DNA from 3 places in the Kroppenstedtia sanguinis genome. Region 2 is predicted to be linked to each of the others. Evidence: predicted binding sites of a transcription regulator. Region 2 holds the regulator's gene; each other region holds the start of a gene.
What was found. The regulator CtsR, encoded in region 2, represses protease genes until heat stress. The targets are predictions, from matches to a motif close to ATGGTCAATAAAGGTCAAACA.
Positions count from the first base shown of each region.

Region 1: a site for CtsR is predicted at 2,342-2,362, ahead of clpP (ATP-dependent Clp endopeptidase proteolytic subunit ClpP). Genes of this name have one in related genera too.
Region 3: a site for CtsR is predicted at 1,161-1,181, ahead of JOD24_RS01110 (ATP-dependent Clp protease ATP-binding subunit). Genes of this name have one in related genera too.

Region 1 covers NZ_JBNPXF010000022.1:32,243-40,064, reverse strand. Annotated here, with positions in the region: gene JOD24_RS12810 (hypothetical protein) at 385-1,080, opposite strand; gene clpP (ATP-dependent Clp endopeptidase proteolytic subunit ClpP) at 1,704-2,288, opposite strand; tRNA gene JOD24_RS12800 (tRNA-Arg) at 2,409-2,483, opposite strand; gene rpoN (RNA polymerase factor sigma-54) at 2,769-4,166, shown strand; gene JOD24_RS12790 (sugar-binding transcriptional regulator) at 4,335-5,360, shown strand; gene gap (type I glyceraldehyde-3-phosphate dehydrogenase) at 5,396-6,409, shown strand; gene JOD24_RS12780 (phosphoglycerate kinase) at 6,477-7,658, shown strand; gene tpiA (triose-phosphate isomerase) at 7,676-7,822, shown strand, end outside.
Region 2 covers NZ_JBNPXF010000017.1:61,672-69,493, forward strand. Annotated here, with positions in the region: gene radA (DNA repair protein RadA) at 1-1,300, opposite strand, end outside; gene JOD24_RS11215 (ATP-dependent Clp protease ATP-binding subunit) at 1,406-3,847, opposite strand; gene mcsB (protein-arginine kinase McsB) at 3,885-4,961, opposite strand; gene mcsA (protein-arginine kinase activator protein McsA) at 4,976-5,500, opposite strand; gene JOD24_RS11230 (CtsR family transcriptional regulator) at 5,507-5,977, opposite strand; gene JOD24_RS11235 (MgtC/SapB family protein) at 6,118-6,810, opposite strand; gene JOD24_RS11240 (HAD family hydrolase) at 7,134-7,820, opposite strand.
Region 3 covers NZ_JBNPXF010000001.1:245,814-253,635, forward strand. Annotated here, with positions in the region: gene JOD24_RS01110 (ATP-dependent Clp protease ATP-binding subunit) at 1-1,019, opposite strand, end outside; gene JOD24_RS01115 (YIEGIA family protein) at 1,449-2,348, shown strand; gene JOD24_RS01120 (capping complex subunit for YIEGIA) at 2,349-2,540, shown strand; gene fdhF (formate dehydrogenase subunit alpha) at 2,665-5,640, shown strand; gene JOD24_RS01130 (helical membrane plugin domain-containing protein) at 5,615-6,124, shown strand; gene JOD24_RS01135 (hypothetical protein) at 6,121-6,345, shown strand; gene JOD24_RS01140 (DUF4244 domain-containing protein) at 6,534-7,460, shown strand; gene JOD24_RS01145 (hypothetical protein) at 7,474-7,812, shown strand.

The sequences.
Region 1 (7,822 bases), on a different contig from region 2:
GTTATTTTTATATAATATAATTCCCTGACCCTTTGGTCTATCAAGGTGGGGGTCCCACTGGGTTGTACCCTGCTCTTGACATAGAAAATCGGGGTGCATTTCTTAGAAAACGGGATCCACCTCAAAGGCGGGAATGGGTCAGACCCACTTCAATCCATCTAGAAAAAAGACAGACCAAGTTCGGTCTGTCTGCGGGTGGATGGGCGTTTAAGTATTATGATTTAAATTTCGGTAGAGAATGATGTCACTGGGGGCTTGCAACCCGATGCTGTAATTCCATATGTGAAAGGGATACGGTGACACCATGATCGCTTCCGCCGAAACCCTCCTCAACCCGGAAAGATACGGGCATCTGCTGTGGAGACTGCCGGATCAACCGTCGTCTTAGTTACCCGGTTGACGCAGAGAACGGAAGCCTAAAAGGGCGCATCCCAACAAGAACAGTTGGAGTCCGAGTTGGGCAGGGGAAGCATCCACGCCGGTTTCCGGCATCGGCCCCCCAGACTCTTTTTGACTGCTGTTCATCTGTTGCAGGGTTCCGGTCTCTTCTTCATCGGAAGAGGTCCCGGAGTTGTCGGTGTTTCCGTCACCCGAGGGTGTGGCCGGATCATCCGTCGGCGCTGTTCCTGCATTTTGCGCCGCCTCTGATTTTTTGGCCTGTTCCGCAATTTCGTCAAATCCGCAATCCTTCAACTGGATCGGATCTGTTGCAGAATCGGCATCCTGGGCTTCGAGTTGGAAACAGCCGTTCAGATCGACGGGTTGTTCGCCATCTTTTCCGTAGAACACGGCGATGATCTGATAGTTTCTTCCCGGTACCAGGTCGTCGTATTCTGCGGTGAATTTTTTCAATCCGGCGTCTTCAGGTGAGCTTTGTTCATCACTTCCGTTAAGAGTGGTGAACCAGCTTCCGAGGGGTTGAGTCCCCTCGGGAAGGGAGACTTCCACCTGGTGTTTGCCATCTTTGACAGTATAGACGGCTTGGAGGGCAGTATTCTCCTGGGGAGTTTCAGCGAAGGCGAAGGGTGCTGCCGTGAAGGTCAACAACAATATCATCATCGTGAACGCGGCAGTCCTCAAAGCATGTCCTCCTCAGCATGCCCATCACTTACCCAAAGTTAGCGTATCATATAAAGCTGTTAAAAAGCAATTAAAAATTCGGGAAAAAAACAGTGAAAAAGCCAATAAACATGAGGAATTCACAGATTGACGAAAGATACGGAAATCGATGTAGGACGTAGTTTCTATGGAGTATCAACGAAAAAACCGGCTGATCAGGGAGAGGAACATCACCAAACCGACAACAACAGAAACCCAAAACAAGATTCGCTCCTGTTTGTCAAAAGAGTTCACTGGGAAGGCACCCCCTGATGACATGTCTGGTCATTCAATGACGATGCAAAGAGAAGGAGAGACCAACGGAGAGGCACAAGTCTCGCCAATCCCTTCATACAGGCCGAAGCCGGCAATGGATGGATCAGACAGGCCCGAAGCAGAATTTCCGCCAGCTTCCTCTTGATCTTACCCTTGTTCGGGTAAATGCGGGGAAAAGAGAGGTTAACTTTTTATGAATTCCAAGAAATGAGTTCTTGCTTCCGTCAGGCGTGTCGGTTTGGCGATGCAAAAGCATGAATGGTCCCGAAGTGGGATCTTTATAAAAAGAGCCGCAGATCTGCAAAAATCCACGGCTCTAATGGGGCAGGTTACTTTTGATGTTCGATGATTTTATCGATCAACCCGTATTTCTTGGCTTCCTCCGCCGCCATGAAGTTGTCGCGGTCGGTATCCTGTTGAATTTTTTTCAAGGGTTGGCCGGTCTGCTCCGCGAGGAGATGATTGAGGCGATCCCGCATGCGCAGGATGCGCTTGGCGCTGATCTCAATGTCCGAAGCTTGCCCCTGGGCACCGCCGAGGGGTTGATGGATCATCACTTCACTGTTGGGAAGAGCCAGCCGCTTGCCCTTGGTTCCAGAAGAAAGCAGGAAGGCGCCCATGGAAGCAGCCATTCCGATGCAGATGGTCTGAATATCGCACTTGACGTGTTGCATCGTATCATAGATGGCAAATCCGGCGGAGATGGATCCTCCCGGTGAGTTGATATACAGCTGGATATCTTTGTTGGGATCTTCGGTTTGCAGGAACAGCAACTGGGCTACGATAGTGTTGGCCACAGCATCATTGATCTCGCTACCGAGGAAGATAATCCGGTCTTTCAACAGGCGGGAATAGATATCGTAGGATCGTTCGCCACGACTGGTCTGTTCAACCACATAGGGAATTAAATTCATCAGGGTCCCTCCTCTGGGATGGCATATACCCATCATAACCCAGTCAAAATGCAAAGGTCAAGATAGGTCAGGAAATAGCGGAAAATAAAAACGGCAACCGATAATGGCTGCCGTCTCTTTTGGTGCGCCTACCAGGATTCGAACCTGGGCACCTGGTTCCGGAGACCAGTGCTCTATCCCCTGAGCTATAGGCGCACAATCGCAAATTAATCAGCGACAAAGACTATTATAACGAGGCCTCGATAAAAAAGCAAGAGGTCACTTGAAATTGAATATAGTCACAATTGTGCGCCGAAGGGAGGCAACCTGAAAGGAAAATCGCGAATTTTGTTTTTTGCAGAGATGAGGAACCAGGGGCCTTTATGATAAAATATATCTTAAGTGACCGAATAACCTCCTTTTAGATATCAGGAAATCCGCCGGAAATTGCATCGAAGGCGGAAAGGCACACATATACTGAACCACACGGAGGTGACGGAAATGGCTTTATCCATGGATTACGGACTGGTTCAGGATCAGCGGATGAAGCTGGTGATGACCCCCGAACTGCGGCAAGCGATCCAAGTGCTTCAACTTTCAACTGTGGACCTTATACAGTATATACAAGATCAGGCGATTGAAAACCCGGTATTAGAAATAGAAGACCCCGCCCAGATGGCGGAGGCGGATTCAGTGGAGAGCGCAAGTGTGGATCAATTGGCGGATTGGGGAGCCTTTATGAGAAAGGGTGGAAATTTCGGCGGAGCCTCCTTCACCTATGACGAAGAAGAAGGGCATCCGGTGGACCGGATCGCTGATTCAGCCCTCAGTCTGTCCGAAGTTTTGGAAGAACAACTTCGCTACCTTTCCATAGATTCACGCATTTATCAGATCTGCCGGTATATCATCGGAAATCTGGATGAGGACGGTTATTTGAGGTTCAATGGTGAACAATTATGTAAGCGCTTTAATATCCCGGAGTCGGACTTTTCTCGTTCTCTCCAGGTGGTCCAGGGACTGGACCCAGCAGGTGTGGGAGCCCGAGACTTATCCGAATGTCTGATCCTGCAACTGAGACGGCAGGGAGATCTTAGCCCTTTGCTTTGCCACATCGTGAGCGATCACTTGCAGGATCTGGCCGAGGGAAAGCTAAAAAGAGTGGCCCAAACTTTAAATTGCACCCCATTGGAAGTGCAGGATGCCGCCGATCAAATTCGGAAGCTGAATCCCAAACCCGGTCTCGCCTGCCACGGGGAGAGCCCCCGCTATATTTTCCCGGATGTGACTGTGAGAAAAATGCAGGGGGAGTGGGAAGTGTGGGTGAATGAAGGCTATATGCCTCGCCTAGGCATCAGCACCCAGTATGAACGGATGCTGCGGGAGAATAATGAAAGTGCTCACCAAGCGGCCACCTATATCCGAGAACGGATTCAATCGGCGATGTGGCTGTTAAAAAGTATTGAGCAACGACGCAACACGCTGTATCGCGTCAGCCAAGCGATCATGGAAGTGCAACAAGACTTTTTCGAATACGGGGTCTCCCGTCTGAAACCTTTGACCCTGCGGGAAGTGGCGGAAGAGCTGGAGTTGCACGAATCCACAGTCAGCCGAGCTACCCAACATAAATATATCCAGACACCCCGGGGCCTGTTCCCTTTCCGCTTTTTCTTCCCTTCAGGTGTCTCCAATCAGAGTGGTGGGAATACATCTGCCCGCAGTGTAAAGAATCGCATTCAACAGCTGATCCAAGGGGAAAACAAGGGGAAACCCTTGTCTGATCAGGTGATTGCAGACCGGCTCCGAGAGGCGGGGATCCACATATCCCGCAGAACCGTCGCCAAATATCGGGAAGAGATGGGGATCATTTCGTCCCAAGCGAGGCGCAGGTTCGATTTGTGAAAAAGATTCATTTGCCTGAAGACAGCATCTACCCGATTCCGCGGGTCCCTCTTGTCAGGAGTACGGAAATGAACTACAATCGTGAAAGAGGATGCTGTCTCTTTTTTTAACCTAATTGGGACGTATTTTGTCACGAGGGACATTTTTCGTCCCGTACCGGAGGCGATCATGGAGTCCATTCTGAAACTGCAGAGCATACTGCTTCCCGATCTGTTGGAAGTGATGCGCAAACGATATGAAGTATTACGTCACCTGCAACTGATGCAACCGGTGGGGAGACGGGGTCTTGCTGTCGCTCTCAACCAGACGGAACGGGTCTTGCGGGCAGAAGTGGAGTTTCTCAAGGAGCAGGGTCTCCTCCGGATTGAATCAGTCGGAATGACCCTGACCCCGTCTGGAGAGGGGCTGATCCTGGAGATGGAGCCACTCATCAAAGAGCTCTCCGGTTTGACGGAACTGGAGACCGCCCTCGCCCACGTGCTGCAACTGAAAAGGGCGGTGGTGGTTCCAGGCGATTCCGACCGGTCGGACTGGGTGAAAAAAGAGATGGGGCGGGCAGGTGCCCGTCTGTTAAAGGAGATGGCCCGACCGGGACAGGTGACGGCAGTGGCCGGAGGAACCACTGTGGCTGCCGTCGCCGATCAGATCACCGCAGCCCCGGTTTTGAAGGAGACGATCTTTGTCCCTGCTCGGGGCGGACTGGGAGAGGCGGTAGAGTTGGAAGCCAACTATATCGTCTCCCTGATGGCCCGCAAGTCCAGTGGACAATACCGGATGCTCCACGTTCCCGAACAATTGAGCGAAGAAGCCTTGGAAACCCTGGTACGGGAACCTCACATCCGGGAAGTGATGGAGCTGGCTCGTTCGGCCCGCATTGTCGTTCATGGGATCGGAGATGCTAAGAGCATGGCAACCCGGCGAAAGTCATCCCCTGAATTGTTGAAGCTGTTGGAGGAAAAAGGGGCGGTGGGGGAAGCCTTTGGCTACTACTTCAACCGCCAGGGGGAGATTGTCTATCGCGGCCGTCATATCGGCCTCAGCTTGGAAGATCTGGAAAAAGTTGAGATGACGATTGCGATTGCAGGCGGAGCGGCCAAGGCGGAGGCGGTGGCGGCGGTCTGCCCGGTTTCCGGCAGTGGCGTGTTGGTCACCGATGAAGCGGCTGCTCGCGCCATTCTTGAAAGGGCCCATTGAATTTTTAATTTGATTTCAATAACGGAGGGATCCCTATGACAACCAAAATCGGGATTAATGGATTTGGACGTATCGGACGTGCTGTTTTTCGAATCGCCATGGCTCATCCAGAGTTGGAAGTGGTGGCGATCAATGATCTGACCGATTCGGAAACATTGGCCCACCTTCTCAAATACGATTCGGTTCATGGACGATTCGACGGCTCCGTTGAGGTCTCCTCAGGGGGACTACGGGTGGATGGAAAAGAGATCAAGGTCTTGGCCGAACGAGATCCAGCCCAGCTTCCTTGGGGTGAACTCGGAGTGGAGATTGTTGCGGAATCTACCGGCCGTTTCACCAAAAAAGAAGATGCGGAAAAACATTTGCAAGCTGGCGCCAAAAAAGTGATCATCTCCGCTCCGGCTAAAAACGAAGATTTGACGGTAGTGATGGGGGTAAATGACGATCAGTATGATCCTGGCCTTCATCAGGTGATCTCCAACGCTTCCTGTACCACTAACTGTTTGGCACCTGTGGCCAAAGTGTTGCACCAAACCTTCGGTGTTCGTCGCGGTCTGATGACCACCGTTCACTCCTACACCAATGATCAGCAGATCCTGGATCTTCCCCATAAGGACTTGCGTCGGGCCCGTGCTGCGGGATTGTCCATCATTCCCACCACCACAGGGGCGGCCAAGGCTGTAGCCAAAGTGTTGCCGGAGTTGGAAGGGAAACTGAATGGTTTTGCGATGCGGGTGCCCACCCCGAATGTTTCGGTGGTTGATTTTGTGGCGGAGTTGGACCGGGATGTCAGTGTGGATGAAGTGAATGAAGCTTTTCGCAAGCAGGCGGACACCGGATTGAAAGGGATTCTGGGCTATACCGATGAACCTCTGGTCTCCAGGGATTACAATGGAGATACCCACTCCTCTATCGTCGATGGACTGTCCACTATGGTTCAGGATGGAAACATGGTGAAAGTAGTGGCTTGGTACGACAATGAATGGGGCTTTTCCAACCGCATGGTGGACCTGATCCATCACATTGCCAAGAAAGGTGTGTCAGTCTAAAATAAAGGGGAAAAAGAGAGGAGAGGGGAAGACTCTCCTCTTTTTCTCTATGTCGAGGAGGAAGACGATGAACAAGCTGTCGATCCTAGATGTGGATGTTAGAGGAAAGCGCGTCTTTTGCCGAGTCGATTTCAATGTACCACTAGATCAAGGAAGGATTACTGATGACAATCGGATTCGGGCAGCTCTGCCGACGATCCGTCATCTGACGGAACATGGGGCGCGAGTGATCCTGGCCAGCCATTTAGGAAGACCCAAGGGGAGAGTGGTGGAGGAGTTGCGGCTGACTCCTGTCGCTGAACGCCTCTCCCAACTTTTGGGACAACCGGTGGTCAAGACGGAGCAAACTGTGGGCGCAGAAGTAGAGCAAGCGGTCGCTGGACTGAAGGAAGGGGAGATACTCCTATTGGAGAATGTCCGCTTCTGTCCCGGTGAGGAAAAAAATGACCCACAGTTGTCCCAGGACTTTGCCAAGTTGGCAGACCTCTACGTCAACGACGCCTTTGGCACCGCTCATCGGGCCCATGCCTCCACAGCGGGGATTGCCGAGCATCTGCCGGCGGTGGCGGGTTTCCTGATGCAACAAGAACTGGAAAGCTTGGGGCGAGCTCTGCAAAATCCTGACCGTCCCTTTACAGCGATCATTGGAGGAGCCAAGGTGAAAGACAAGATCGGCGTCATCGACAACCTGTTGGAACAAGTGGATCACCTCCTGATCGGCGGCGGACTCTCCTTCACCTTTCTGAAAGCTAAAGGATTGGAGATCGGCCAGTCTCTACTCGAAGCGGACAAGATCGATTTGGCCCGATCCTTCATGGAAAAGGCGGAACAGAAGGGGGTCCGTCTTCTTTTGCCTGTGGATGCGGTGGTGGCCCCTGCTTTTGCTGCCGATGCCCCTGCGAAGACGGTGGACGTGGAGGCAATCCCGGCGGATTCCATGGGATTGGATATCGGTCCACAAACTCGGGAGTCCTTCGCCGAGGTGATCCGTTCCTCCAAGTTGGTGATCTGGAACGGTCCCATGGGTGTATTTGAGTTTGACCGGTTTGCCGAGGGCACCTTTGCCGTCGCTCGGGCAGTCGCCGCCTGTACGGGGATGACCATCATCGGCGGAGGGGATTCCGTGGCTGCTATCAAAAAATCGGGTTTGTCAGAACAAGTGGGCCATATCTCCACCGGTGGTGGCGCTTCCCTGGAATTGATGGAAGGGAAAACGCTTCCGGGAGTGGCGGTTCTCCAAAACAAGTAATCAGGTGGTGAATCACATTGCGAAAATCAGTCATCGCAGGAAATTGGAAAATGTACAAAACGGTGACGGAAGCGCTGGAGTTTTTCTCAAAGGTTGAATTTGCCGGTAAAACAGACCGTGTCGAGACCGTAGTGTGCGCTCCTTTTGTCGCATTGCCTGCACTG
Region 2 (7,822 bases):
CCGGGGGAGTCCACCCCCTTTGGTTTTTCTTGGGCAGGATCGCCCGTTGGAATCCCATGTTGGCTGCCTCCGCCACCCGCTGTTCCAGGCGGGAAACCCCCCGCACCTCCCCGGTCAGTCCCACCTCCCCGATCAGAACGTCCTTGGGGCGAGTGGGCCGATCCCGGAAACTGGAAGCCAGACTGACGGCGACGGCCAAATCCACAGCGGGTTCATCCAAGCGGACACCTCCCACTACATTGACATAGGCGTCCTGATTCTGCAAAAACAGACCCAGCCGTTTCTCCAGGACCGCCATGATCATGGTCACCCGATTGTGATCCAGCCCAGAGGCCATCCGTTTGGGAGTGGCAAAGCTGGTGGGTGCCACCAAAGCTTGCAATTCGATCAAGACGGGCCGAGTTCCTTCCATACTGGCAGCCACCGCCGATCCGGAGACACCGGCGGGACGCTCAGACAGAAACATCTCCGAAGGGTTATCCACTTCGGTGAGCCCCTGGTTACGCATTTCAAACAGACCGATTTCATTGGTAGAACCGAAACGATTTTTGACTGCACGGAGAACTCGGTATGTATGATGACGCTCTCCTTCAAAATAAAGCACACAGTCTACCATGTGTTCCAGCATCCGCGGACCGGCAATCGCCCCTTCTTTGGTCACATGGCCGACGATGATCACCGCGATCCCTTGTCCTTTGGCCAGACGCATCAGGCGTCCGGTGCACTCCCGCACCTGGGCCACGCTTCCCGGCGCCGAAGTCACATCAGGAAAGTAGACCGTCTGGATAGAATCCACTACCAGCACTCGGGGAGAGACCTCTTCCACCAAAGATTCGACAGCTGTCAAATCTGTTTCAGCGGCCACAAACAGCTGAGGGTGAATGGACTTCAGGCGATCCGCCCGCAACCGGATCTGTTCTGCGGATTCCTCCCCTGATACATACAGGATCGGCATCCCCCGCTCTGCCAGTCGGTGAGAAGCTTGCAGTAACAACGTCGATTTTCCGATACCCGGATCCCCCCCGACCAGGATCATCGAACCCGAAACCAATCCTCCACCCAGCACCTGGTTCAATTCCCGGATACCCGTATCCGACCGGGGATGCTTTTCGCCGCTCACTTCGGTGATGGGAAGTGCCGGTCGCCGCTCCGTGTGGGTTCCTCGCTGGGCACCCCTTCCCTGGACACTTCGTTCCTCTACCATTGTGTTCCAACTGCCGCAACCAGGGCAGCGACCCATCCATTTGGGGGATTCGTAGCCACATTCCTGGCATGCGAATTTTGTCTTATTTTTTGCCATCCGTTGTCCCCTTAACATTCATATGGCTTCGATCCCAATTATATCAAATTTCTTCAAGAAAACGCACCTCCCGAATCAACGGAAGGCGCACGAAATGGTTGGCTACTAAACAGACTGTGTTTTTTCTTCACGCTGAACCTGCAGTTTTCCGTCTTTCTCGTCGATCTCCAAGGTATCTCCCCGCTGGATATTTCCTTTGAGTAATTCCTCGGACAGACGGTCTTCAATATGCTTTTGAATCGCTCGGCGCAGGGGACGGGCGCCATAGGTGGGATCAAAGCCGGAACCCGCTAGGTATTTGGCCGCTGCATCCGTCAGCACAAAGTCGATCTGCTGCTCCTGCAGGCGTTTGCGCAACTGATTGGACATCAGGTTGACGATCTGTTGCAGATGTTCTTCCTTGAGGGAGTGGAACACGATCACATCGTCAATCCGGTTGAGAAATTCAGGACGGAAAGTTTTTTTCAGCTCTTCCATCACATTCTCTTTCATCGCTTCATATTCATCCTGAGCAGAGTCCCCGATGGCAAAGCCAAGGCGCTTGTTCTGCTTAATCAGGTTGGCCCCCACATTGGAAGTCATGATGATCACCGTGTTGCGGAAATCCACCGTCCGCCCCTTCCCATCGGTGAGACGACCGTCTTCCAACACTTGCAACATAACGTTGAAGATTTCCGGGTGGGCCTTCTCCACTTCGTCAAACAGGACCACTGAGTAGGGCTTACGACGAACCTTCTCTGTCAACTGTCCACCTTCATCATAGCCGACATATCCCGGAGGGGCTCCTACGAGACGAGAAGTGGAGTGTTTCTCCATGTACTCAGACATATCGATCCGCAGAATCGCTTCCTCATCGCCAAACATCGCCTCTGCCAAAGCCCGGGCTAATTCCGTCTTGCCGACTCCCGTGGGACCCAAGAAAATAAAGGAGCCGATCGGCCGCTTGGGATCCTTCAAACCAGCCCGCGCCCGCCGGATCGCCCGAGAGACGGAGAGTACCGCTTCATCCTGGCCGATAACCCGCTGGTGCAGCACCTTCTCCAGATTCAAGAGGCGGTCTGATTCCTCCTCAGCCAGTTTCCGTACCGGGATTCCCGTCCAGTTGCCCACCACTTCAGCGATATCTTCCGGCCCCACTTCAGAGTCCGTCTTTCCTTGGTCCTCTTTCCAACGATTGCGATTCGACTCCAGCTCTTCCCGCAATTTTTGCTCTGTGTCCCGGAGAGAAGCCGCTTTTTCAAACTCCTGACTTTGAACGGCGGCATCCTTCTCCTTGCGCACCTCTTCCAGTTTCTGTTCCATCTCTTTCAGATCAGGAGGCACCGTAAAGGAGGAGAGGCGCACTTTGGAAGCAGCTTCATCGATCAAATCAATAGCTTTGTCGGGCAAGAACCGATCGGTGATGTAGCGATCAGATAGTTTCACCGAGGCTTCAATCGCTTCATCGGTAATCTTCACCCGGTGGTGGGCCTCATAGCGGTCCCGCAAACCTTTTAGAATCAGGATCGTCTCTTCCGAGCTGGGTTCATCCACGGTGATCGGCTGAAAGCGGCGCTCCAGGGCGGCATCCTTTTCAATGTATTTCCGGTATTCGTCCAACGTGGTTGCCCCGATGCACTGAAGATCTCCCCGTGCCAAAGCCGGTTTTAAAATGTTGGAGGCATCGATCGCCCCTTCCGCACCGCCAGCACCGATCAGGGTATGCAATTCATCGATAAAAAGAATGACATTCCCGGCCTGACGAATCTCATCCATGATTTTTTTGAGCCGATCTTCAAATTCACCCCGGTATTTGGTCCCAGCCACGACGGTCCCCATATCCAGGGTCATCACCCGTTTTCCCCGCAGGGTCTCCGGGGTTTCCCCGTCATAGATCTTTTGGGCCAGCCCCTCTGCGACGGCGGTTTTCCCCACTCCCGGCTCCCCGATGAGGACCGGGTTGTTTTTGGTGCGGCGGGAAAGGACCTGAATCACCCGCTCAATCTCTTTGCTGCGCCCAATCACCGGATCCAGTTTGTCTTCCTTGGCTGCGGCGGTCAAATCTTGTGCCAAGCTATCCAGGGTAGGCGTGCTGGCGCTGTTGCCGGAAGCCTGGTGGGAGGAGACCGACTCTGTACTGCCCAGCAACTGCAGCACCTGTTGTCGGGCCTTGTTCAGGCTGACTCCCAGATTGTTCAGAACGCGGGCGGCCACCCCTTCTCCTTCCCGAATCAGCCCCAGCAGGATATGCTCCGTTCCGACGTAGGTATGTCCCAGCTTGCGAGCTTCGTCCATGGAAAGTTCGATCACTTTTTTGGCCCGGGGGGTGTAGGCGATATGGGTAGGTTGCCCCTGGCCTCTGCCGATAAGAGACTCCACTTCCTTCTGTACCTTTTCCAAACCCAGTCCCAGGCCCATCAACGCCTTAGCAGCGATCCCCTCGCCTTCCCGCACGAGGCCCAACAGGATATGTTCTGTACCGATGTTGCCGTGGCCCAGTCGAACGGCTTCCTCCTGCGCCAGAGCCAGCACTTTCTGAGCCCGCTCCGTGAATCTTCCAAACATCATGGGATGATGCACCCCTCTCTGAGTGAATTCATGTTTATTATTCCCTTTCCGGTCCCAAGGAAAGCTGTTCTCGGATCATTTCTGCACGGCGGATATCCCGCTCTTCTGTATCCAACCTCTGGTTGGCCCGGATCTGCAGAAATCCAGGCTGAGTGATCACCATCAATTCGTTCATCACTTGAGGAGTAACTCCGGAGATCAGACCCATATCGATGCCCAGCCGTACATCGGATAGACGTTCCATCGTCTCTTTGGAACTGATCACCCGAGCGTTGGAGAGGATGCCGAAGGAGCGGTGAATCCGATCCTCCAACTGAGTAAAAGAGGCTTCCCGGATTCGCTGTCGGGTCGTGTGCTCATGCTCGATCATCTGCCGCACCACCCCCTCCAGTTTTAGGACAATCTCCTCTTCCCGCTGGCCCAATGTCACTTGATTGGATACCTGGTAGAGGTTTCCCAGGGCCTCACTCCCCTCTCCGTAGATCCCTCGAATCGCCAATCCCACCTGAGTGATGGCGGGAAAAAGACGGTTCAGTTGGCGGGTGAGGGCAAGTGCCGGCAGATGGACCATTACCGAAGCTCGAATCCCCGTCCCTACATTCGTGGGACAACTGGTGAGATACCCTTTGGTTTCACTGAAAGCGTAGGTGAGCTGACTTTCAAACCAGTCATCCAGCTCATCGGCCAACTGCCAAGCCGCTTCCGGCTGGAAGCCAGGAAACAGACACTGGATTCGGATATGATCCTCTTCATTGACCATGATGCTGACCGCTTCGTTTTGACTGAGAATCACAGCCCCATGTCGAGATTCCTCTGCCAAATGGGGGCTGATGAGATGCTTTTCCACCAGTACACGTTTTTCCAGGTCACTGAGGTCATCCATGCGGATCAACTCCGCATCCTGCAACACGGAAGGCCTCCCCTCCTCCCGCAGGGCCATCTCCATCCGGCGCACGACTTCCGAGGATTGAGAGGAGGTTGCCAACATGGGAAAGGGCATTCCCGACAAGTTGCGAGCGATCCGCACCCTGCTGGAAATCACGATGTCTGACCGGGGGCCTTTCCCCTTCATCCATTCACTCAAAGCATGCTGTGTAAAGCGTGGCAGCGACATAGGGCTTCCTCCTCCTAACTGTCCAGTTTCTCTTGCAGATCCCGAATGCGGTCGCGCAGACGGGCTGCTTCCTCAAATTCTTCATTTTCGATGCAGGTAGCCATTTCCTGCTTCAATTTATCGATCTCTCGGCGCACCCGAAGCTTCCCGCCAGTTCTCTCCGGTACCTTCCCCCGGTGGGTGGTGTGTCCGTGCACCCGCCGGAACAATGGATCCAACTGAGCGGAGAAAGCATCATAACAATCACTGCAACCGAAACGTCCAATCTTGCTGAACTGACTATAGGTCAGACCGCAGGTCGGACAGCGCAGAGACTGTGCCTGGGCCGCGGGACGGGTCTGTTGTTCCGCAAACTGACCGTCCAGATTGAGTAGACCAGACAGGAGATTGTTAATGGAAAACCCGGAGTCCATCCCTGGCACCTGCTCCCCTCTCTCCCGTGCGCAGACTTCACAAAGATGAAACTCAGTCTTTTCCCCACTGATGATTTTGGTGTAGTGAAGGGTAGCCGGTCTTTTTCCGCACTCCTGACACTGCATCGGGTCTCACTCTCCTTTACCTGTAAATAACGTCATCACCACATTGCGCATCATCCGGGCCCGCAGTGCATCCCGGAGAGAGACCGGCAAATCCAGCACTTCCCGGGAAACTAATTTTCCCACCATGAGCCCTTCCCTCTCGGTCATCAGCCCCTCTTCGGTGAGGCGCATGATCAGGTCTTCCGCCGCTTGCTGTGTCATCCGGTTGCCGATCATTCGGAGAAGGACATCAAAATATGCCTTTTTCGTCGAAAAGCGGACCTTGCGAATACGAATAAATCCGCCTCCGCCTCGTTTGCTTTCGACGATAAAACCTTTTTCAACAGTAAATCGGGTGCTGATCACATAGTTGATCTGGGAAGGAACGCATTGAAAGAGTTCAGCCAATTCACTCCGCTTTACTTGAATCATCCCAGAAGGGGTCTGTTTCAGGATATTGAGCAAATATTCTTCGATGATGTCCGAAATACTGGACATGTCATTGGATTACCTCCTGCTGACTTTGACTAACTTTGACCTTGATAATTTCATTATACTGGACTCTCTCCCCTTTTGCCAAGGGGCAACATGGACAGTATCATTGTTTCCGTATCGGAGGCGGTTTCATACGGGATGACTCAATCCAGCCGGACCGACCGCACCCCTGGCACTTCCTGCACCCGATCGAGCAGTTCTGTCGGTTCCACCTGGTGGGGAATCCGGAGAATAAAGAGAATCTCGATCTCCGGTTCTTCCTCTTCCCCTTCATCCATCTGCACTTTCTTGATATCAATCCCCATGCTTCCCACCACTGTGGCCAGTTCACCCAGTTTCTTCGGTTGTTTGGTCACCTGAATCCGCATCCGCTTCAACAACTGGCGGTGAAACAGCCAGCCTTCCAGCCGATTCAGCAATTCCAGACTGGCCAACACCAGCAGCGTGGTCAGTATGGCGGGAAAATGAAAGCCGGCTCCCGCTGCCAGCCCGATCGCCGCCACTACCCATAGGGAGGCAGCAGTCGTCAAACCACTGATGGTCATCCCCTGACGGAGAATCGTCCCCGCTCCCAAGAAGCCGACTCCGCTTACGACCTGAGCTGCGATCCGGCCTGGGTCAAAGCGAACATTCTGTTGACCCATAAACTGTGGAAATCCATAGATGGAAAGCAACATGATCAAGGTAGACCCGACACAAACCAGGATATGGGTCCGTAAACCGGCCGGGTGGTTGTTGTGTTCCCGCTCCCAGCCCACCAATCCTCCCAGGAGCGTGGCGACCAATAGACGCACAGCTGTCTCTCCATAGGAAATCGTCCAGATCTCATCTGCCACCAGCCAGCCCTCCTCAATCACTTATTCTTCAGGTCAGGGCTGTTGATTAACCATAAAGTGGATGGCGGAAACGAAACGACCCTTTCGCTCTTCCCCCATCGTAAAATACGGCTTGAGGGGACGAGGATGTTGGGACGGCTACGACCTCTTGCAAAGAACGCATAGCGAGACCCGGGAGCGGAAAGCGACCCTGACGAGACTTGTGCCCTATGGGTGCAAAGGCTCTTCACCGTTCCACCATCCCGACCTGATTTCCCACCCAAAATATGGCTAATCAACACGCCTGTCTTCAGGTAGGTGTGTTGACCCGCAGATGAGTGCTTCTATGGGTTTACATCCGCCCGTGTTGTCAACAGTTCGCTGAAGGAGTGGATCACCTGGTCGGCATCCTCCAGCTCCTTTTCATCACCAAATTGGGGAAAACCGGCATACCTACATCCTATGACGGTGAGCCCGTTAGCTTTCCCAGCCTGAACATCAGAGCTTCGGTCCCCTACCATCCAACCGGAGGTGACTTGATGTTCTTTCATCAAAAGGGCCACCAACTGCCTTTTGTCAAAGATCTTTTTCTCCCCTGCAGAGTATATACCCGTAAACCAGGAGCGGATACCAAAAGCTTGTAAAACGCCCCGCACGTAAGGACCTTGCCCGTTGCTGGCCACAAACAGGCGAAATCCCTGTCCATGGAGAGCCTCCAGACTCTGAGGAACTCCGGGGTACAACGCTCCCATTCCCTCTGCCAGGCAATCCAGTTCGTTTTCCAACCACTTGTCGTCGGCCCGTTTTTTCACCTCATCGGATGCTCCAGGCAACAAACGCTCCCAAATCCCCTCCGAGGTCATGCCAAAAACCGATGTCACCTGTTCATCCGCGGGTCGGTCTCCCTGATAGAGGCCCTGTTCCTGCAACTGTTGATAAGTTCGGTGAAAAGCGGGGATCGCCACCTGTTCGGTTTGAAAAAGTGTTCCATCTAAATCAAAAATGAATGCCTTCCCTTGATTCTTCGACATCG
Region 3 (7,822 bases), on a different contig from region 2:
TTCGTATCTTGGCTTTCATGTAGCAGATTGACCTTGGATCCGGCTTCGTCCATCAGATCAATCGCCTTGTCCGGCAGGAAACGGTCTTGGACGTAGCGATGGGAGAGGCTGACGCAGGCTCGGATCGCTTCATCAGTATACCGGACTTGATGGTATTTTTCATAGTTCTCCCGTAGCCCCTCCAGGATCCGGATGGCATCCTCGAGAGAAGGTTCCTCCACCAAGATGGGTTGGAAACGGCGTTCCAGTGCGGCATCTTTTTCGATCCGGCGGTACTCCTTCAGAGTGGTGGCACCGATCACCTGGAGTTCACCGCGGGCCAGGGCCGGTTTCAGAATGTTGCCGGCATCGGAGGAGCCTTCGGCGGAACCGGCTCCCACCAGCTGATGGATCTCATCGATAAAGAGGATGACCTCTTGGCGCTCTTGTACTTCAGCGATCAGCTGTTTCATCCGTTCTTCAAACTGGCCGCGGATGCCGGTATTGGCTACCAGGGAAGAGACATCCAGCAGATAAACTTTTCGGTTTTTCAACTTATGAGGGACTTTCCCTTCTAGGATCCGCAGGGCCAGTCCTTCTGCAATGGCGGTTTTACCGACCCCTGGTTCCCCGATCAGGACGGGATTATTTTTATTGCGCCGGTTCAAGGTTTCAATTACCCGCTCCACTTCCCGATCCCGACCAATGACGGGATCGATCCGGCCGGTTGAGGCTGCGTGGGAAAGATCTTTCCCCAACTGGTCCAGCAGACCGCCGCCGTGGCGTCCGTTCTGTGTAGGTGGGGTTTGTGAGAAGGGGGATGTTGCTGAATGACTCCCTCCCAAGGGAGAGCTGGCCATCTGCCGGAACCAATCCTCCAAGGGAGAACCTTCCCATCCGCCGAACCCAGCGGGATTCCTGATCCCCTGTCGGAGTTGGATGTAGCAGTTCCGGCAGAGACTGAGATGACGGACTTGTCCTTGCACCTGCAGGTTCAAATCTACAGTCGCCGGATGTTGTTGACATTGATCACAAAGCATAGGCGGATAACCTCCTTTAAAATTAGATGATCTCTTTAGATAACCTTTTCTCATATTTGAAATGGGTTGGGGCAGCTGTGGCAAACAAAAATTATAGTTTGAATTTGACTTTGACTATATTTGACCTTATGGGTTTATTATACATTGACCTTTCCTGACTTTCAATAGGATTTTTTTCATCAGATTCGGGCAGTCATTGGCGAGATCTGAGCACTGGAGCCTTTCCGGTGTATAAAAATCCTTTCTATGGAAGATAGTATGGCCTAAAGAGGAGATGGGATGGGTCTTTTTGCGGGGAGGTTTTTCCGCTGTTTCAACGATTCTCTACCTTGAGCTTCCGTTGGTGTCGATCCATCAGGTACTTCGAAAAATAGGAGTCCCGCTGTCCGAGTGGCTTGTGGATGAAACTATCTGAAAGAAGGCAGAGTGATGATCCCATTTCTTAAATCCCACGAAACCATCGGTGTACTGATCAGCGTTGGATTCGGTGTGATTTTGCGAATTCTGCTGTTGCGTACGGATATGCGACAATACCCGACCTATCCCCACGGCCGGGTGATTCATATTTCCTTGGGTGTCATCGCAGCTGCCATGGGTGCAGTGTTTGTCCCTGCCTTGTTGAGCAAAGATTATACGGCGGTCACTTTCCTTTCCCTAGCTGCACAGCAATTTCGGGAAGTGCGCAATATGGAACGTCAAAGTTTGGCGGAGGTAGATATGATGGAGCTGGTTCCCCGAGGCACTTCTTATATCGAGGGGATCGCCATGTCCTTTGAAGGTCGCAATTATTTGATCATGTTTGCCGCCGTGATTGTCTCCCTCGCCAGCATTGTTTTGACATGGTACTGGGGCATTTTGTTTGGGGTGATCACCCTCATTATCGGAATCAAGCTGAGATCAGGCAAGAGATTGGGGGAGATCGCTGAAGTCTTGCCTGGGGAAGTGCGGGTGGACGGGCCTGACATCTATGTCGATTCCGTGTATATCATGAATGTGGGACTGAAGGAGAATCAACAAAAGATCCGCGAGCATGGACTGGGTCTCATCGTGCGGGCCAAAACGATGGATGCACAGGTAACCCTAGCCAATCTAGGACAACGCCAAGCGATCCTTCACAACCTTTCTCAAATTCTAGGTGTGTATAGGGATTCCGGGGAGCCAGCGCTGATCCCCTTGGCGAAGCTGGATTTGGATAATGGGGATCTGGGTGTCTTCATTTTGCCGAAGGACAAAGAAATGAAAAAGGCGATCCAGGCCTTAAAATTGGTGCCCATTCTGGAAAACGCCATCCGTATGCCTTCGGAATCCTCCGCCCAGGAGGTGCGATAAATGTCCCGAATTGTGGCAGTGGTGGTGACAGACGCAAAACAGGCGATCGGGGGCGGGGCTCCCGTCCTGGTTGCCAAGGGAGCGAAAGAACAGCAGCAACTCGCTTTTACCCTGGAAAAAATTATGGATGCGGCAGCCCATGATTTAAAGAACGGGACCATCATTCTCGTCGATCATAACAGCTCAGATTAAAAACAGGAAATCACCAGTCGGGGGAAGGATGAATTGGTAAAAGGAGGATGGAAGGGCGTCCTGGCGGTCCCAAGCGACCTTGGCATCCCAGGTACCTACAGTAGCAGGCTCGGAGGTGCGGTAAATGGATAAAGAACATGTGTTTTACTTGGATGAACAAGAAGTTCCCTTTCAGGAAGGTCAGATGATCCTGGAGGCTGCCCGGGAGGCGGAGAGATCCCTACCGGGGATTTGTTACCATCCACAATTGGGCGGGCTTCAAACCTGCGACCTCTGCTTGGTGGAGGTGGATGGAGAGTGGGTCCGTGCCTGCACGACCCTTGCCCGCCCAGGGATGAAAGTGGTGAGCCAGGGGGAGCAGGTAGAGGCGGCACAGTATGAAGCGATGTCGAGGGTGCTCCAAAATCATGAACTCTACTGCACCGTTTGTGATAACAACAATGGGAATTGTGAGGTACACAATACAGCACTTCAGATTCAACTGAACCACCAGGAGTATGACTTTGAGCCGAAGCCGGATCCACCGGACAACTCCCACCCCTTCTACCGGTATGAGCCGGACCAATGTATTTTGTGTGGCCGCTGTGTGGAAGCCTGCCAAAATTTACAGGTGAACGAGACCCTCACCATTGACTGGAATCGGGACCGGCCCCGAGTTATCTGGGATCAGGATGTCCCTATCGACCACTCCTCCTGTGTTTCCTGCGGTCATTGTGTAACCGTCTGCCCCTGTAACGCATTGATGGAGAAGTCGATGTTGGGTGAGGCAGGGTATCTTACAGGAATTCCTTTTGACACTCTGGAACCGATGATCGACCTGACCAAAGCGATCGAGCCGGGCTACCAGGGGATTTTTGCCGTTTCCGAGGCGGAGGAGGCGATGCGCAAGAGCCGAATCCGCAAGACCAAGACCGTCTGCACCTATTGCGGTGTCGGGTGTAGCTTTGAGGTGTGGACCAAGGGACGCCACATCCTGAAGGTGCAACCGGTGGCAGAGGCACCGGTTAATGGCGTCTCCACCTGTGTTAAGGGCAAATGGGGATGGGATTATGTTAACAGTGAGGAACGGCTGACCCGCCCCCTGATCCGGAAAGGGGACCGGTTCGTGGAATCTTCCTGGGAGGAAGCTTTGGATGTAGTGGCCACCCGGCTCACCCAACTCAAAGAGCAGTCCGGTCCCGATTCCCTCGGATGGATCGCTTCCTCCAAATGCAGCAATGAGGAAAATTATCTGTTTCAAAAACTGGCCCGGAGTGTGATGGGAACCAACAATGTGGATAACTGTTCCCGTTACTGCCAATCCCCGGCCACGGCAGGGTTGATGAAAACCGTAGGTATCGGGGGAGATGCAGGCACGATCCAGGATATCGCCGGTGCCGAGCTGGTGCTGGTAGTCGGAGCCAATCCAGCGGAATCCCACCCGGTGCTAGCCACCCGCGTCAAACGAGCCCACAAACTTCACGGTCAAAAACTGATCGTCGCCGATCTCCGCAAACATGAACTGGCGGAACGGGCAGATCTCCATTTGAAACCCAAGCCAGGTACAGACTTGGTTTGGGTGTCGGCACTTACCAAGTACCTCATCGACCAAGGCTGGCAGGATCAGGAATTCCTGGATCAACGGGTGAACGGAGTAGAGGAGTACATCCATTCCCTGGAGAGATTCACTCTGGAGTATGCCGAGGAAATCTCCGGCATCCCCCGGGAAGAACTGATCCAGGTGGCTGAAATGATCCGAGAAGCGGGCAGCGTCTGCCTTCTGTGGGCAATGGGGGTGACGCAGCATATGGGCGGGACGGATACGAGCACGGCGCTGTCCAATCTACTTCTCGTCACCGGTAATTATGGCCGTCCCCACACCGGAGCCTATCCGCTACGAGGACATAACAATGTTCAGGGAGCCAGTGATTTCGGCACTATGCCTGCTTGGTTTCCCGGTTATGAACCGGTGGAGGATGATCAAGTCCGGGCGCGCTATGAGAAAGCCTGGGGCGTGGACTCCCTTCCCAAAAAACCAGGATTGAATAACCATCAGATCGTGGAGGCGATCCATGATGGCAAGATCCGAGGGATGTACCTGTTCGGAGAAGAGATGGGGCTGGTGGACTCTAACATCAACCATGTGCAGGCCGCCTTTGAGAAGTTGGACTTTTTTGTGGTACAGGATCTGTTCCTGACCCAAACGGCTCGCTTCGCCGATGTCGTGCTCCCTGCCGCTCCCAGTTTGGAGAAAGACGGGACGTTCACCAACACAGAGCGTCGGATTCAGCGATTTTACAAGGTACTGGAACCCCTTGGAGAGTCTAAGCCTGACTGGGAGATCATCCAACTGGTGGCCAACCGGCTGGGGGCCGACTGGAACTACACCCATCCCGGAGAGATCATGGCCGAGGCGGCGGAGTTGGCCCCGCTCTTCGCCGGAGTGAGCTATGAGCGACTGGAGGGATGGAAGAGTCTGCATTGGCCGGTGCAAAAGGATGGCACTGATACCCCGCTTCTGTACAGTGAAGGCTTCGCTTTTGACGATGGCAAGGCGCGTCTGGAGCCCGTAGATTGGACCCCACCCTTTCAGCCGGGAGCGGAGTATGATCTGCACCTGAACAACGGACGGCTGTTGGAACATTTTCACGAGGGGAATATGACTTACCGCAGCGAAGGACTAGTTCACAAAGTTCCCGGTCCCTGGCTGGAGGTTTCCCCGGAATTGGCTACAGAGCGGGGACTCTCCGATGGGACATTGGTGCGACTCTCCTCTCCCTACGGAGCGGCCAGAGTCCGGGTGTTGATCACCGACCGGGTGCGGGGGAAGGAACTGTATATGCCGATGAACGGCAGTCAAGAGTGGGAGGCCGTCAACCGGTTGACCAGCAGCTACCACGACGAGGAGACCCATACCCCCAATTTCAAGGAGATGGATGTGCGGATGGAGATCTTGGAGCCAGAGGGAGAATCCCCGCTTCCTAAAGTAAACCACCGCTTTGGAAACCGGGTTCCCCAAGAAGGTGTCGAGGTGGAAGCCAAGTGGGCGCGGCCTGATTTTGTGCCTGTGGAGGAAGCGATCGGAGGGAAAGAACATGGCCAGACCGATTCAGCACATTGACCGAATGGCATCGGATTCGCAACTGGAGCGGGAGGAGTCCCTCGGAGAGATCCTGGAGGCGTTGACGGAGAACAAGGAAGCGGTTCTCTCCACCTTGGACCTACTGGGAGAAATCCAACGGGCGGGCGTGCTGGACCTTCTGCAAGGAATAGCGAAAAACCGGCATGAAGTCGGCGTGATCGCCTTGACCCAACTAAATCAGCCCGACAACCTTCAGCTGATTCGAAATCTCATCGGAGGCGTTCAGTTTTTGGGCCGACTCCATTCCGATCAACTGAACCGGTGGCTCCATAGTATCGGCACGGGGTTGGAACGATCGATAGAGAACCTGGACGGGGAAGAACCTGAGAGTCTGTGGGAGTTGGGAAAATGGATGCGCAGCCGGGAAGTTCGCTCTTCCCTAACCCTGCTGATCCGTTTTCTTCGGGAAATGGGCAAGGCCGAGCAAGCAACCCTCCCAAGAGAAAAGGGGGAATTCCATTGATCCGTAAGACCCTCCGCATCCAGCCAGGGGCCGAAGCGAAAGATATCGATCAACTCCAACATGCTTTAAGCCAAGTCTGGGGCATCCGGACCGTGGACATCCACGAACCCGTCGGCGAAGTGATCCTCGCCTTTGATGAAAAAGCCACCTCCCTCCAAGATTTCCACCAAGCGATCCGGGAGAGCGGATGGGAAGTGGATGATGAACAACAGACAGAGTAACCCCTGCACCCGCCGGGGTGCTTTTTTTCTTGGGGGGCGAGCGTGACTTGAATCGATAGATAAATTGGAAAATGATACTTTCGGACTATTACCCATCCTCCCTGAATTGGGTACAATTGGATTTGTAAATATTGTTTTTATAAGGGAAAGGGTGATTTTTTTGGGTTTTTTCACCCAAGCGATTGTGGTTGGATCGGCGTGGGTCACAAACCATCGAGTATGTTGTGGTTTTAGCGGCTGGAGCCGCATTGGCCATGATTCTTCACTCCGCTGTGGACAGCCAGGAGATCAAAGGTGCCCTGTTGCAGAAAATCGAACAGGCCATCTCCCTCGATGGGAGCACTGCCCCCAAGGAAAAGGATCGTATTGAAGACAGCCCTGGGTGGATCGCCAGGAGTGTGGACTATGTAAAGAACGGTTGGAACCACTTGACGGGGTCACCGAATTCAACAACTCATCCCAAGATTCAACGGACGATGAATCTGGACATCCAGGGCAACAGCGGTTTTGGCGGGCCAAGAGGTGGGGGCCCGCGAGGTGCAGGCGGCCACGTTGACAGCGGCGGCGGTTACAGGGGTGATGGGGGGAACGGCTCAGCCAAGAGCGGAGGGAATGCGAAAGAGAGCCCATCATTTTTTGAACGCTTTACTGGGTGGCTGGATCATAAGTGGAACAGCCTTACCACAAGGTTTAAGGGAGGCGGAGGCAGCAATGCCAGCGGTGGGAAGCCGCCGAAGGGGGATAAAGGGTCGGACCAAAGCGAAGGTAAGGGTTGGTCCATGCCCAAGGGCGGAACCGTCATCAATGGACGAAAATATACAGAGCATGCACTTGAACGAATGGCCCCCGATACTTCAGCGGTGAGAGCGAGATTGGAAAAAAGAGCAATGCAAAAAGCAGAAAAAAAGGGATATAAACCGGGTACTCAAAAGTATAACGATTTCATAAGAGACTATGTACAACCAAGGGGGATTCCGCCAAGTGTTGTTGAAAATGCAATTAGGAATGGAAGCAGAAAGCCGGGTATCCACTCCGGAACGTGGGAATATCGTACAAAAGATGTTAGGGTTATCACAAATGAATCTGGTGATGTGATTACCGTCATTCCGAAATGAGGGGATAATCTTGATGGACTACATCAAATATAACGAATATGAACTGTTGGAGCTGTTCGAAAGCGAGCCTGAACCTCTTCACGAGAAAGAGGCAGGAATGTTGTATTATACTCATAAAGATCATCATGGATTTGAAGTGGTCATGTACATTTCTGTCTATGAAAACTACTGCAGGCTATCCGTCAGTCATGAGAATTTGGAAAAGCCCATTTTCCAGCTTGAATTACACGAGGTGCAAAGCATCAAAGGAAAGGAAGACCGGTTGATCATCACCCGGAAGGGTAAGGAAAATATCGTGTTCTTTTTCAAACCCAACTATTCCTTGGAATGGGATCCTGAAGACCGGGATTGAAGCACTTCAC